3 linked regions of the Methylorubrum populi genome follow. The protein of the gene in region 1 interacts with the protein of each later gene in a pairwise test. Links are inferred from orthologs where the notes say so. Each region holds a gene or a part of one and is shown in the gene's direction. Other genes may lie near its edges. The genes, in order: MPPM_RS10905, MPPM_RS01925 and MPPM_RS15385.

What was found.
Region 2: the proteins of MPPM_RS10905 (region 1) and MPPM_RS01925 interact in binary tests that used the Escherichia coli proteins (3 or more experiments, as listed by UniProt). The link is inferred for Methylorubrum populi from one-to-one orthologs.
Region 3: the proteins of MPPM_RS10905 (region 1) and MPPM_RS15385 interact in binary tests that used the Escherichia coli proteins (3 or more experiments, as listed by UniProt). The link is inferred for Methylorubrum populi from one-to-one orthologs.

Annotation. Positions count from the first base shown.
Region 1 is NZ_AP014809.1:2,380,329-2,383,411, forward strand. Bases 7-2,938 are described here. They hold MPPM_RS10905 (P-II family nitrogen regulator), read left to right. Parts: upstream 7-1,269; coding sequence 1,270-1,608; downstream 1,609-2,938. Other genes in these bases: MPPM_RS10900 (acyl-CoA thioesterase), read left to right, coding at 116-1,009; MPPM_RS10910 (ammonium transporter), read left to right, coding at 1,742-2,938. Also shown: more of MPPM_RS10910, read left to right, coding at 2,939-3,083. UniProt on the Escherichia coli protein: Involved in the regulation of nitrogen metabolism. Regulates the activity of its targets by protein-protein interaction in response to the nitrogen status of the cell.
Region 2 is NZ_AP014809.1:426,152-429,645, forward strand. The notes cover bases 127-3,469. They hold MPPM_RS01925 ([protein-PII] uridylyltransferase), read left to right. Parts: upstream 127-446; coding sequence 447-3,269; downstream 3,270-3,469. Other genes in these bases: MPPM_RS01920 (aliphatic sulfonate ABC transporter substrate-binding protein), read right to left, coding at 127-322; grpE (nucleotide exchange factor GrpE), read left to right, coding at 3,362-3,469. In the rest of the region: more of MPPM_RS01920, read right to left, coding at 1-126; more of grpE, read left to right, coding at 3,470-3,494.
Region 3 is NZ_AP014809.1:3,351,368-3,354,518, forward strand. The notes cover bases 44-3,043. They hold MPPM_RS15385 (two-component system sensor histidine kinase NtrB), read left to right. Parts: upstream 44-976; coding sequence 977-2,110; downstream 2,111-3,043. Other genes in these bases: dusB (tRNA dihydrouridine synthase DusB), read left to right, coding at 44-977; ntrC (nitrogen regulation protein NR(I)), read left to right, coding at 2,121-3,043. Outside these bases: more of dusB, read left to right, coding at 1-43; more of ntrC, read left to right, coding at 3,044-3,151.

The DNA of each region.
Region 1 (3,083 bases):
GGGGGCGAGCGCCCCGCGTGGCATCGCCGGGCCGAGCCGCTATGTGCGTCGGGCGCGCCCCAAGTCGGGACCGCCCCTCATCGTCACCCGCCGTCCCAGAGCCGCAGAAGCCGTCATGTCCGAAGCCGCCATGTCCGAAGCCCTTAGGCCCGATCCCGTCGACGCGCTTCTGTCGATCCTCGACTTGGAGCGCCTGGAGACCGATCTGTTCCGCGGCGTCAGCCCCCGGATCGGCTGGCCGCGGGTCTTCGGGGGGCAGGTCGTGGCCCAGGCGCTGGTCGCGGCGTCCCGCACGGTCGAGGCATCCCGCCCGCCCCACTCCCTGCACGCCTATTTCCTCCTCGGCGGCGACCCGGCGGTGCCGATCGTCTACGAGGTCGAGCGCATCCGCGACGGCGGCAGCTTCACGACGCGACGGGTCAAGGCGATCCAGAAAGGCCGGGCGATCTTCGCGATGTCGGTGTCGTTCCACGTGGCGGAGGCGGGCGTCGAACACGCCGCAGGGCTTCCCGACGTGCCGGGGCCCGGCGACCTGTCGGATGCGCGAACCCTCGTTCGGGAGGGCGGCAGCATCGTGCCCGAGCCGATGCTCGCCTACTTCACCCAGGCCTGGCCGATCGAATTGCGGCCGGTCGAGACCGAGCGCTATCGCGACCGCGCGCCGAAGCCTGCCCGCTACCACGTCTGGATGCGTGCGACGAAGCCCCTGCCGGACGATCCGGCGGTGCATCGGGCGGTTCTCGCCTACGCCTCGGACATGACCCTGCTCGACGCGACGCTGATCCCCCACGGCCGCACCGTGTTCGATCCGGAGATCCAGTCGGCGAGCCTCGACCACGCCCTCTGGTTTCACCGGCCGTTCCGGGCCGATTCCTGGCTGCTCTACTCGCAGGACAGCCCGAGCGCCGCGGGCGGACTCGGCTTTGCCCGCGGCACGTTCCACGATGAGGACGGGCACCTCATCGCGTCGGTCGCGCAGGAAGGACTGATCCGGCAACGCCGCTCCTGATAGGGGCACCTTGCGAGAATCTGCCGATGTGGCAGGCTGATTGCCTATTACGAAGGCAGTTTTCACGGCCAAGCTGCTCGACACGGCGCCAGCTCTCGCTCACGTTCTGAGCAGAAGAGCGAGAGCGAAATTGGTTCCGTCTGGCACGGTCCTTGAATGAAGGCGCGCGGTCGCAGGGTCATCCCGATCCCTGCGGAACCGCTGGGTCTCGGCCGGTGCGTGGCCGGCGGTGAGAAGGCAGAACAAAGGGGGCGCCGCCCATGAAAATCGTGATGGCGATCATCAAGCCGTTCAAGTTGGAGGAGGTCCGCGACGCCCTGACCGGGATCGGCGTCCACGGCCTGACCGTGACCGAGGTCAAGGGCTATGGCCGGCAGAAGGGCCATACCGAGATCTACCGCGGTGCCGAGTACGCCGTGAGCTTCCTCCCCAAGCTGAAGATCGAGGTGGCGGTCGCGGCCGACCTCGTGACGAACGTGATCGACACGATCGCCGGCGCCGCCCGCACGGGACAGATCGGCGACGGCAAGATCTTCGTGATGCCGCTGGAAAAGGCGGTTCGTATCCGCACCGGCGAGACCGACGCCGACGCGCTCTGAGAGCCGGTCCCTCATCGGTCTCCTCCCCGATATCCCGACGGTACATCACCCGTTCCGGCGGAACGCGCCCGGCCGCGCCGCCGCCTTCACCCTCCTCAATGCTTGACGCACGGCGATCAGGAGCTTCCTGTCCATGAAACCTCGTAACCTTCTCGCGCTCGGGCTGGGAGGAGCCGCCCTCGGCCTCCTCCTCGTCGAGCCGTCGCTCGCGCAGGCGCCGGCGGTCGAGCCCGCCGTCACCTCCGCCGCCCCGGTGCCCAATAAGGGCGACACCGCGTGGATGCTGATCTCCGCGGTCCTCGTCCTGCTGATGACGGTGCCCGGCCTCGCCCTGTTCTACGGCGGCCTCGTGCGCACCAAGAACATGCTCTCGGTGCTGACCCAGGTCTTCGCGATCGCCTCGATCGTCTGCCTCCTGTGGGTCACCTACGGCTACAGCCTCGCCTTCACCAACGGCGGCGGCCTCAACGATTTCGTCGGCGGCTTCTCCAAGGCCTTCCTCAAGGGCGTCGATCCGAACTCGGTCGCGGCCACCTTCTCCAACGGCGTCGTGATCCCCGAATACGTCTACATCTGCTTCCAGATGACGTTCGCGATGATCACCCCCGGCCTCATCGTCGGCGCCTTTGCCGAGCGGATGAAGTTCTCGGCGCTGGTCGTGTTCACGATCCTCTGGGTCACGCTGATCTACTTCCCGATGGCCCACATGGTCTGGTACTGGGGCGGCCCGGACGTCTTCGCCGACGCGGCCCGCAAGCTCGCCGCCGCCGGTGGCGAGGCCAATGCCGCGGCCAAGGCCGAGTACGACGCGGTGCTGGGCGATGCCGGCATGCTGTTCAAGTGGGGCGCCCTCGACTTCGCCGGCGGCACCGTCGTTCACATCAACGCGGGCATCGCCGGTCTGGTCGGCTGCCTGATGCTCGGCAAGCGCATCGGCTACGGCCGCGACCTGCTCGCCCCGCACTCGCTGACCATGACCACGATCGGTGCTTCGCTCCTGTGGGTCGGCTGGTTCGGCTTCAACGCCGGATCGAACCTCGAGTCGAACGGCACCACGGGTCTGGCGATGATCAACACCTTCGTCGCCACCGCCGCCGCGGCCGTGTCCTGGCTGTTCGTGGAATGGGCCGCCAAGGGCAAGCCGTCGCTGCTCGGCATGCTCTCGGGCGCCATCGCCGGCCTCGTCGCCGTCACCCCGGCCGCGGGCTTTGCCGGCCCGATGGGCTCGATCGTGCTCGGTCTCGTCGCGGGCGCCGTCTGCTTCGTGATGTGCTCCACCGTGAAGAACGCGCTCGGCTACGACGACTCGCTCGACGTGTTCGGCGTGCACTGCGTCGGCGGCATCATCGGTGCGCTCGCCACCGGTATCCTGGTCTCGCCCGACCTCGGCGGCGCCGGCATCCCCGACTACACCACCAAGCCCGGCGAGCTCACCCTCGGCGCCTACGACATGGTCGCTCAGCTCATCGTTCAGG
Region 2 (3,494 bases), 2.0 Mb from region 1 along the record:
CGTAGACGACCTTGACCGGATTGCCGTTGATGCGCGCCAGAAGCGCCGCTGCGCCGGCGGAGGAGCCGAAATCGATGGCGCTGCCGTTGAGGAATTCGAGCGCCTTGTTGGAGCCGAGCGACTGGACCCATCGCACCTTGATGCCGCGGGCTTTCAGCGCCTCCTCCAGGAACCCCTTCTCCTTCAGGACGAGGCTGACCGGGTTATAGGTCGCCCAGTCGAGCCGGATCTCCGAGACGTCGGCCGCGCGCAGGTCCGAACCGGCCGTCAGCAGCCCGAGGAATCCGACGAAAGCGGACAGGACGTGGCGGCGTCGGATCATATGGCTGGCTCCCTCGTCGGTCCGGCTTGCTGCCTGGATCCTTCCGATGGCTAAAACAGTCACGTTCGTTTCGTCAAACAAAAAATTCGCCGAAGAGAACAGCCGGGTCGGCTGCAACCGGCCGATGCCGCAGCCCGCTTTACATGCTAACGGAACGGCCATGTTCGACCCCGTTCCCGTCCTCGAAAAAGTCGTCGCCTCCCTCGACCGCGAGGCGCGCGAACCCACCAAGCTGCGCGGGCTTCTCGTGCCCGAGTTGCGCAAGGTGATCGAGGCCGGGCACCGGGAGGCCGAGCGTCTCCTGTTGAAGGAGCGGGACGGGATCGCCTGCGCGCAGCGGCTGAGCCGCCTCACCGACGCGGTGGTGCGGGCAATCTACGATGCCGTGGTCTGGCGTCTCTATCCCAACGACAATCCATCCACGGGCGAGCAGCTGGCGATCATCGCCACCGGCGGCTACGGGCGGGGCACGATGGCGCCGGGCTCGGACATCGATCTGCTATTCCTGCTGCCCTACAAGCAGACGGCATGGTCGGAGAGCGTCGTCGAGGCGATGCTCTACGTGCTCTGGGACCTGAAGCTGAAGGTCGGCCACGCGACGCGCTCGGTGGAGGAGTGCCTGCGCGAGGGCCGCGCGGACATGACGATCCGCACCGCCCTGCTCGAATCCCGCTTCCTGTTCGGTTCACGCCACCTGTTCGAGGAGCTGGTCACGCGCTTCGATACGGAACTTGTGATCGGCTCGGCTTCCGAGTTCGTGGATGCCAAGCTGCGCGAGCGCGACGCCCGCGTCGCCAAGGCCGGCGCGTCGCGCTACCTCGTCGAGCCCAACGTCAAGGACGGCAAGGGCGGTCTGCGCGACCTCAACACCCTGTTCTGGATCGCGAAATACACCTACCGCGTGCGCGATCAGGTCGAGCTGGTCCATGCCGGGCTGTTCACGCCGGACGAGTACAAGCTTTTCGAACGCTGCGAGGAGTTCCTGTGGCGCGTGCGCTGCCACATCCATTTCGTGACCGGACGCGCCGAGGAGCGGCTGTCGTTCGGGCTTCAGCCCAAGATCGCCGAGCGGCTCGGCTTCGGCGCCCGCGGCGGCCTCTCGGGCGTCGAGCGCTTCATGAAAGCCTACTTCCTCATCGCCAAGGATGTCGGCGACCTGACCGCGATCGTGTGTGCGGAACTCGAAGCGCGCCACGCCAAGCGCACGCCGGTGCTCGACCGCTGGATCGGCCGCTTTCGCGACCGCTTCCGCGCGACCTCGATCGAGGCCGAGGATTTCTGGATCGACAATGGCAGGGTCAACATTCGCGGCGAGGACGCGTTCGAGCGTGATCCGGTCAACCTGATCCGCCTGTTCTGGCTGGCCGACCGGCACAACCTGCCGATCCATCCCGATGCGGCGCGGCTGGCCAACCGCTCGCTCCGCCTGATCACCCACGCGGTGCGCGTGGACGCGGAAGCCAACCGGCTCTTCCTCGACATCCTCACCTCGAAGAACGCCCCGGAGACGATCCTCCGCTCGATGAACGAGGCCGGCGTACTCGGCCGGTTCATTCCGGAATTCGGCCGCATCGTCGCGATGATGCAGTTCAACATGTACCATCACTACACGGTGGACGAGCATCTCCTGCGCTCGATCGGCGTGCTCGCCGCGATCGATTCCGGCCGCGTGCGCGAGGAGCATCCGCTGGCCTCGCGCCTCATCGACACGATCCACAACCGCCGCGCCCTCTACGTCGCGATCCTGCTGCACGACATCGCCAAGGGGCGGCCGGAGGATCACTCGATCGCCGGCGCGGCCATCGCCCGCAAGCTCGGGCCGCGCTTCGGCCTCAGCCAGGCGGAGACCGAGACGGTGTCCTGGCTGGTCGAGCATCACCTGCTCATGTCGATGACGGCGCAGAGCCGTGATCTCTCCGATCATAAGACCATCGAGAAATTCGCGAGCGAGGTGCAGAGCCTGGAGCGGCTGAAGCTGCTCGCGATCCTCACCGTCGCCGACATCAAGGCGGTCGGCCCCGGCGTGTGGACGGCCTGGAAGGGCACGCTGCTGCGCACCCTCTACGACGAGACCGAGGTCGTGCTCTCCGGCGGCCACTCGGAGATCGCCCGCACCGACCGGGTGCGGCTGATCCAGATGGCCCTGCGCGAGCAGCTCTCCGACTGGAATTCGGAGGTGTTCGATGCCTACGCCGCGCGCCACAACCAAGCGTACTGGCTGAAAGTCGACAGCACGCGCCACTACAAGAACGCCCGCTTCCTGCGTACCGTGATGGAGGAGGGCCGCACCAGCGCCACCACCTACGAGACCGATCCTGTCCGCGGCGTGACCGAGCTGACGGTCTACTCGCCGGACCATCCGCGCCTGCTGGCGATCATCACGGGCGCCTGCGCGACCACGGGCGGCAACATCGTCGATGCGCAGATTTTCACCACGACCGACGGCTTCGCCCTCGATTCGATCTTCATCTCCCGCGCCTTCGAGCGGGACGAGGACGAGCTCCGCCGGGCGGGGCGCATCGCCACCGCGATCGAGCGGGCGCTCAAGGGCGAGATCAAGATCGCCGAACTCGTCGCCGACAAGCACCCGAAGCAGCCGCCCAAGACCTTCCTCGTTCCGCCGGACGTGTCGATCGACAACGCCCTGTCGAGCCGCGAGACCGTGGTGGAAATCACCGGCCTCGACCGGCCGGGCCTGCTTTACGAACTGACGACGGCGCTGAACCGCCTGAGCCTCAACATCACCTCGGCGCATGTGGCGACTTTCGGCGAGCGGGCGGTGGACGTGTTCTACGTGACCGACCTCACCGGCACCCGCGTGATGCAGCCCGACCGGCTCGCGATGATCCGCGCCGCGGTAATGGAAGTGTTCGCCAGCGACGTCGCCGCGCTGCGCGCCGAAGGCCTCGACGCCCTGGTCGATTCGCCCCCGCCGCGGGAGTTGTAGGGGGCGATAGCGCGGCCTTCGCTTGATTTCGGGGATGGCCCGAATGATATCAGCCGCATCCCGGAACACTTCGAGACCCGATCGATCGCACGATGATGGCTGACGACATGGAGAATCAGGACCGGCACAACGGCGCCGAGGCGGAGGTGCCGCCGCAGGCCGCTTCCTCGACCGCGGGTGCGGATGCCGAGGCTCTGGCGGCCGCGATCGCCGAGCGCGACGAGT
Region 3 (3,151 bases), 970 kb from region 1 along the record:
CGGAGAGCCCGCCGGTCCTTCTGGCACCCCTGTCAGGTGTCACCGACCTCCACATGCGGCGCATCGCGCAGCGCCTCGGCGCGAGCGCGGTGGTATCGGAGATGGTCGCGGCGGCAGAGCTCGCGAAGGGCGATGCCGAATCGCAGGTCCGGGCCGAGGGCGCGGGGGTGAACCCCCACGTGGTGCAGCTCGCCGGCTGCGCGCCCGAACCGATGGCGGAGGCGGCCCGCATCGCCGTGGCGAACGGCGCCGATGCCATCGACATCAATATGGGTTGTCCCGCCAAGACCGTGACCGGCGGCGAGTCCGGCTCGGCGCTGATGCGCGACCTCGACCACGCGGCGCGTCTCCTGGCCGCAGTGCGCGGCGCGGTCGACGGGCCGGTCACCGTGAAGATGCGGCTCGGCTGGGACCATGCCAGCCTCAACGCCGCCGAGCTGGCCCGACGCGCCGAGGCGATCGGGCTCAACGGCGTGACGGTTCATGGCCGCACCCGCCAGCAATTCTACAAAGGCCGGGCCGATTGGTCGGCGATCCGGTCTGTGGTCGAGGCGGTCCGCATCCCCGTCATCGCCAACGGCGACGTGACGAGCCTGGACGAGGCCCGCGCCTGCCTCGCGCAATCGGGTGCAGCGGGCGTTATGGTGGGGCGTGCGGCGGTCGGACGCCCCTGGCTCGTTGGCGAGATCGCCGCCGGTCTCGCGGGCCGTACCGCTCTGCCGCTCACGGCGGAGCAGCGCGCGGCGGTCGCGGCCGAGCATTACGAGGGGCTGATCGCCCTTTATGGAGCGGCGATGGGCGTGCGCCACGCCCGCAAGCATCTCGCGGCCTACGCCGACGAGGCCGGCGGACTGAGCTCGGACGACCGGCGCCGCCTCGTCACCACCCACGATCCCGCGGAGGCACTCCGCCTCCTGCGGCGCGCATTTCTCGAACCGGCCGGGCGGGCGACCACGCCCCTCGGCGAGGCGGCCTGATGCCTTTCTCCGAAGAGCCCGCTCCCGGATCCCCGCCGCCGGCCGAGGCGGTGCTGAACTCGCTGCCGCTGCCGGTGCTCACCATCGGGCCGGACGAGCGGATCCTCAGGGTCAACCACGCCGCCGAATTGTTCTTCGACGCCTCCGCCCGGTTGATGCTGCGCGGGCGGCTTCGCGACATCATTCCCTTCTCCTCGCCGATCATCGCGCTCGTCGCCGAAGTGCGCCGCCGCCGTTCCAGCGTTTCGGAATACCGCGTCGAGCTGGTGCAGCCCCGTTCGGGCCAGGAGCGCAGCGTCGACGTCTTCGCGACGCCGCTGCGCGACGAGGACGATTCGGTGGTGCTGATGCTCCAGGAGCGCACCATCGCCGACAAGATGAACCGGCAGCTCACCCATCGCGGTGCCGCGCGCTCGATGATCGCGCTCGGCGCCATGCTCGCCCACGAGATCAAGAACCCGCTCGCCGGCATCCGCGGCGCGGCGCAGCTGCTCGAACAGGAGCGCGACGACGAGGACCGCCTTCTCACCCGCCTGATCTGCGACGAGTCGGACCGGATCGTGCGCATCGTCGAGCGCATGGAGCTGTTCGGCGACGAGCGGCCGGTGGAGCGCGGGCCCGTCAACGTGCACGGCGTGCTCGATCAGGTGAAGCGCTCGGCCCAGTCGGGCTTTGCCCGCCACATCCGCTTCATCGAGAACTACGATCCCTCCCTGCCGCCGGTCCTCGGCAATCGGGACCAGTTGATTCAGGTGATCCTCAACCTCGTGAAGAACGCCGCCGAGGCGATCGGTACGGATACGGTCGAGGGCGAGATCACCCTCTCCACCGCCTTCCGCACGGGCCTGCGCCTCCAGATCCCCGGCTCGCGCGAGCGCGTCAGCCTGCCCATCGAGGTGGCGGTGCGCGACAACGGGCCGGGCATTCCGCCCGACATGCTGTCCGACCTGTTCGACCCCTTCGTCACCACCAAGGCGCAGGGATCCGGCCTCGGACTTGCATTGGTGGCCAAGATCGTCGGCGACCATGGGGGCATCGTCGAATGCGATCCCGTTCCCCGCCGCACCGCCTTCCGAATCCTGCTGCCCATGTCGAGCGCCCGCGACGGGCGTGAATCGGCTGCGGAGCGCTGAGTCGAGAGCCATGCCCAACGGCCACATCATCGTCGCGGACGACGACGCCGCCATCCGCACCGTGCTGAACCAGGCCTTGTCCCGGGCCGGCTACGAGGTGCGCACCACCTCGAACTGCTCGACGCTCTGGCGCTGGGTCGCCCAGGGCGAGGGCGATCTCGTCATCACCGACGTGGTGATGCCGGACGAGAACGTGTTCGACCTGCTGCCGCGCATCAAGCGGGTGCGGCCGGAACTGCCGATCATCGTGATGAGCGCGCAGAACACCTTCATGACCGCAATCCGCGCCTCGGAGCGCGGCGCCTACGAGTACCTGCCCAAGCCCTTCGATCTGAAGGAGCTGACGGCGATCGTCGGCCGCGCGCTCTCCCGTCCTCGGGGCGCGCCCGCGCCCGGCGCCGGGCCGGAGAACGAGGACATTCCCCTGGTCGGCCGCTCGCCGGCGATGCAGGAAATCTACCGGGCACTCGCCCGGCTGATGCCGACCGACCTCACCGTGATGATCACGGGCGAGTCCGGCACCGGCAAGGAGCTGGTCGCCCGCGCGCTGCACGATTACGGCCGCCGCCGCACCGGGCCGTTCGTGCCGGTCAACATGGCGGCGATTCCACGCGACCTGATCGAGTCCGAGCTGTTCGGCCACGAGAAGGGCGCCTTCACCGGCGCGCTCTCCCGCTCGGCCGGCCGTTTCGAGCAGGCGGAGGGCGGCACGCTGTTCCTCGACGAGATCGGCGACATGCCGATGGAGGCGCAGACCCGGCTGCTGCGCGTGCTTCAGCAGGGCGAGTACACCACCGTCGGCGGGCGCGTGCCGATCAAGACCAACGTGCGCATCATCGCCGCGACCAACAAGGACCTGCGCGTCTCGATCCAGCAGGGCATCTTCCGCGAAGACCTGTTCTTCCGGCTCAACGTGGTGCCCCTGCGCCTGCCGGCCCTGCGCGAGCGCTCGGAGGATGTGCCCGACCTGATCCGACACTTCTTCGTGCTGGTCGAGCGCGAGGGGCTGACACGAAAGACCCTCGACGCCGACGCCATGGA